2 regions of the Paenibacillus sp. VTT E-133280 genome follow, and region 1 is predicted to be linked to the other one. Evidence: riboswitches for the same ligand, from Rfam matches in the RefSeq annotation. Region 1 holds a riboswitch; the other holds the start of a gene.
What was found. Region 1 has a riboswitch for FMN ahead of CA600_RS19410 (DMT family transporter). Riboswitches for the same ligand answer to the same signal wherever they lie in the genome.
Positions count from the first base shown of each region.

Region 2: it holds a riboswitch for FMN, as region 1 does, so the genes downstream of both, ribD (bifunctional diaminohydroxyphosphoribosylaminopyrimidine deaminase/5-amino-6-(5-phosphoribosylamino)uracil reductase RibD) here and CA600_RS19410 (DMT family transporter) in region 1, are expected to answer to the same signal.

Region 1 is NZ_NFUX01000046.1:47,378-49,842, forward strand. Features, by position in the region: gene CA600_RS19405 (substrate-binding domain-containing protein) at 1-954, opposite strand, end outside; FMN riboswitch at 1,164-1,312, shown strand; gene CA600_RS19410 (DMT family transporter) at 1,439-2,398, shown strand.
Region 2 is NZ_NFUX01000017.1:74,053-76,517, reverse strand. Features, by position in the region: gene mscL (large-conductance mechanosensitive channel protein MscL) at 111-515, shown strand; FMN riboswitch at 834-1,009, shown strand; gene ribD (bifunctional diaminohydroxyphosphoribosylaminopyrimidine deaminase/5-amino-6-(5-phosphoribosylamino)uracil reductase RibD) at 1,226-2,326, shown strand; gene ribE (riboflavin synthase) at 2,428-2,465, shown strand, end outside.

The DNA of each region.
Region 1 (2,465 bases):
GTACCCGAGTGCATTTTTATAATTGCGATAGCTGGATGTTTGTTTAATGATTCCGCTCATAATATCTGCGACGTCTTCCTTAGGTGGTGTCATGAGTGTGGTATCTCCCATAAACTTTTGCAGCATCGTCTGGCTCCCACTATCCTCTGGCCGTTGAAAAGCGCGAATACGGTTATTAGCTCCGCCTACCTCTTTCCAATTGGTGATCTTGCCTGCGTAGATATCTTTAAGCTGGGCGGTAGAAAGTCCAGTCACTTCGTTTCGTTTATTCACAAAAAATACGAAAGCCTCGCGCCCAATAGGTGTGAGCTTCAGCTCGACGCCTTTTCGCTTCGCATGTTTTTGCTGAGCAAGAGAAGGAGCAGCCACAAAAATAATATCGGTTTCACCTTCAATTAGTCTTTTGTAAGCTTCCGGTGTGCTGCTGCAAATTACTTGGCCGATTTGAAAATCATATGGTTTATAATTGCCCGCAGGATAAGCAGATTGCACGAAAGCTGAATACAGTGGGTAAAGTGCGGTTGCACCATCCAGCTTGGGTGGATTGCTATCGATACTATAGGCAGAAGGTTTGTCTAATTTCACTGCTTTCGTATTCTCAGCAAAGGGTTCATATTGTACGAGATTGACCTCCCGATCATCGACCGTGGCAATGCTGTTAGTATATGCTTGCTTGATCTCATATCCTGCGGTTACGAGCACACTAAGTCCGAGGATGGATAGCAATATTATATTGCTTGTTTTTCGGGACAACAAATCAAATATAAGGAGTACAACGTAAATGGCTATTACCACAGATAAAATCGCCACAAGAGGAGTATAAAAGATAAGCCCCCCGAAAAGCGCAGTAATTATCGAACCTATGAATCCTAAAAAAGCTATGACTCCGACCGCAAAAAAGGAGAACAATAGCTTCGTCCAGAATGACTCCTTCATCCAAAATGATTTCTTCATAACAACCTCCTTAGAAAAATTCCTAAACTATGGAAAAATAAACATAATTTCATTATACAGATTTTTGTGGATGAGACAGTAGAACAATAACGAAAAAAATATGTAATAAAAAGCTGTAATACATGAAAATTTTATGTATATTTTCATAAAGTACTGGACGAATGGCAAGAAGAGGTTTATTCTGAGATTGTGAAAAAAACAACGGAATACAAGATTCTCGGGGTAGGGTGAAATTCCCAACCGGCGGTAATGTTCAAAGCGAACTAAGCCCGCGACTCACTTGTTCTGCTTGCAGAGAAGTGACTGATCTGGTGTGAATCCAGAGCCGACGGTAAAGTCCGGATGGGAGAGGATCATAAGATAAAGGCGCTAGGAGTCTATCCTGTACGTCTTTATTGATAATGCCCCCGAATCGACCTTTTATGGTGATTCGGGGGTTTTTGGTCTCTTATCGAGGGTTTGTATCGACAAGGAGAATGGAATTATGAGTAATGTAACAGCTTCAACATCAGCTAATAAGGTAAGCAGCACGTCGCCGTTACGCAGTGGTTTTTGGCTCGTTGTGTTCGGTGCAGCACTATGGGGCGTGGATCCGCTCTTTCGTATTATCCTTTTAAAATCATTGACCTCATCGCAAATTGTTCTTTTGGAGCATGTGGTGCTTTTCTTGGCTGCTTCCCCTGTTCTTTGGCGTCACCGGGCGGAGCTAAAAGGCATTGGATTCCGCCAGATTGGAGCTTTGCTAATTGTTTCCTGGGGAGGTTCTGCCGGGGCAACAATTCTATTTACGATGGCACTCTCCAGTGGGGATTTAAATGCTGTGCTGTTGCTGCAAAAGCTTCAGCCGATATTCGCTATCGGTCTTGCAGCCTTAATTCTTAAAGAACGTCTGCCTAAAAATTTCGGGATCCTCATTACTGTGGCTCTGGTAGGAACCTACCTGCTGACCTTTGGCTGGAGTATTCCATTCGGACATGTGAACAACTTTATCGGTGTTAGCAGTCTGATGGCCTTAGGAGCGGCCGCATTATGGGGTGGCTCGACAGTAATGGGACGTTATCTGCTTGGGTCTATGAAATATGAGACAGTGACTTCCCTAAGATTTATAATGGCGCTGCCGCTGCTTTTCGTAATCACCACATTAGAAGGGGCTCCTTGGCAGATTAATGGTGGATTTGGTGCATCTGCTGCCATAGCCATTAATTTGTTGCTGCAGGCTTTGCTGCCAGGACTGCTCAGTATGCTAATGTATTACAAAGGACTCAGCACTACCAAAGCTTCCTTCGCTACATTGGCTGAACTAAGCTTTCCTATGACGGGAGTAATCATTAACTGGATCGTATTCCAGCAGCTCGTCACCCTACCGCAAATTATCGGGTTCGCGTTGATCTGGACTGCTTTATTCTTTATATCGAGTCAACAATCTAAAGCACAAACGCTCTGAACAGACTCTGATTGTATAGATTGAACTAAATAAAGTATAAAGGGATGACTGAATGCCTAGAGGCTTT
Region 2 (2,465 bases), on a different contig from region 1:
GGCAGGCAAAAGTAAAGGTAAACTTAATAGTTTCTTAACAAGTCTTAAGATTTGGGAAGCGGCTATGCTATAATAATTTCAAATTCAATAGGTTGGAGGAGAATTGGAAGATGTGGAAAGAGTTTAAAGCTTTTGCCCTGAAAGGAAATGTACTAGATTTAGCCATTGCTGTCGTTATCGGAGCAGCTTTTGGTAAGATTGTGACTTCATTAGTATCTGACATCATTACGCCAATTGTTGGCTTGATAACAGGTGGTATAGATCTGAAGGATCGGGCTCTAAGTGTTATGGTTATGCATAATGAACTGATTATTCCTTATGGGCAATTTTTGCAGGCGGTCGTTGATTTCTTTATTATTTCTTTCTCAATCTTTATGGTGATTAAACTGGCTAATAAATTCCAGCGCAAAGAAGCCGTTAAAGTTGAAGTGGTGGAGACGCCAGCACCCGCAGAAGATATCGTGTTGCTAACGGAAATTCGTGATCTATTGAAACAACAAGAACGTGGTTTGTAATTGAAAAGGAAAAGAAGCGCCTGGAGATAAAGTCCTGGCGCTTCTTTGTTTTCTTCTTTTTATGAAATTATGGAATGGATTATAACTGTACCTCCGTTGGCTTTCTATAGCCCAATAAAAGGGATGGATGTGTAAGAGAGAGACGAATTCTTATAAAAGTTTGTTAATATAAAACCATATCGTTTCTTCTTGTAATCACCATACCTCTCAGAATCAAGTTACAAATTTTAAGTAAATATATAAAACGCACTTGCATTTCGAAGGTGTAAGTGATAATTTTGTTAGTAAGGAAAACTTGAACCTCAATTAAATAAAGGATCAATCCTTCAGGGCAGGGTGTAATTCCCTACCGGCGGTGATGTTGTTGTAGAGTGCTTATTTCTTAAGTTTATCTACCACACTTAGTCCGCTACCCGGCTCGCGTTGTTGACGCGAACGGTGGACCCGGTGAAATTCCGGGACCGACAGTATAGTCTGGATGGAAGAAGGAGAGGTTAACCGCTTGTCTGTTTTAGACAGGTGGACTGCAGTGTTTTCATTTATTATGTGCGATATTTCACAATTACCGTCGTTTGACGGTTATTTACGCACACTTTTATTTGGACTGCCGCTAAACTCTCGCATAACCCATCTTTACTCCTCCTGGAGAATGAGATGGGTTTTTCTGTTTTTATGCATCAGATAGACAGTAAGTGGATAGGAGGAACGAGATGGACAACATGAATGACGAGTTTTATATGTCGCTAGCGCTGGATATGGCAGAACGGGCCCAAGGACAGACCGGAATTAACCCAGTTGTTGGCTGCGTGGTTGTAAAAAATGGAGCGATGATTGGGCTTGGAACTCATTTGCAGCGCGGAACGGGTCATGCTGAGGTGCATGCCTTGAACATGGCGGCTGGTCAAGCTCAAGGCAGCACTGCCTATGTAACACTCGAACCGTGTAGCCACTATGGTAAGACCCCGCCCTGCAGCCAAAGGCTGATCGACGAGGGAGTAGCCAGAGTGGTAGTCGCTTGTGAAGACCCTAACCCTCAGGTGGCGGGTCGTGGGGTTCAAATGCTGCGTGAAGCTGGTATTGAAGTAGAGGTAGGGTTGCTGCGTGATCGTGCGTTGCGGCTGAATGAGCGGTTTATCAAATATATTTTGACAAAACAGCCGTTTGTTACACTCAAGAGTGCCAGTACGCTGGATGGTAACCTAGCTACCAAATCTGGTGACAGTAAATGGATTTCGAATGGAGAAGCGCGGGAGATCGTACATACACTGCGGCATCGGCATCAGGGAATTATGGTCGGTGTGAACACAGTCATTGCAGATAATCCTTCACTGACCACAAGAACGGAAGTGCCGGGCATTAGTCCGATACGGATTGTAATTGATTCTGGACTACGTATTCCATTGGATTCAGCAGTTGTAAGTGACGGTCTAGCGCCTACTATCATCGTGACAACTGAAGCTGCAGATGCTGAAAAGAAAGCAGCGCTTCTTCAAGCAGGTGTGCAAATCATTGTTAGCGGAGCAGGACCACGCGTGGATTTGAAGGCTGCTATGGTAACGCTTGGTGAAATGGAAATCGGATCGATTTTACTTGAAGGCGGAGGTACGTTAAATGGTGCGATGCTGGAGAGTGGGCTAGTTGATCGAGTGATTCTCTTTTTCGCTCCAAAGATTGTTGGCGGTGGTGCTGAAGCGAAAGGGACGTTTGTATTTCCAGGTGTAGAGTTAATGAAGGATGCGATTTCTCTGGAGGGATTGGAAGTAAAAGTGCTCGGAGATAATGTATGTATCAGCGGTACTCCGGTACGCTAAAGTGAATGGTTACAAAACTTAATCGTGTGCTTCCAGAGCAATTTTTGTTCGGAGAGATAGCGGAGAAGTGTTACTCACATAAAACTCCTAGGAGGGAAAGCATGTTCACTGGATTAGTCGAAGAAGTTGGCACTCTGAG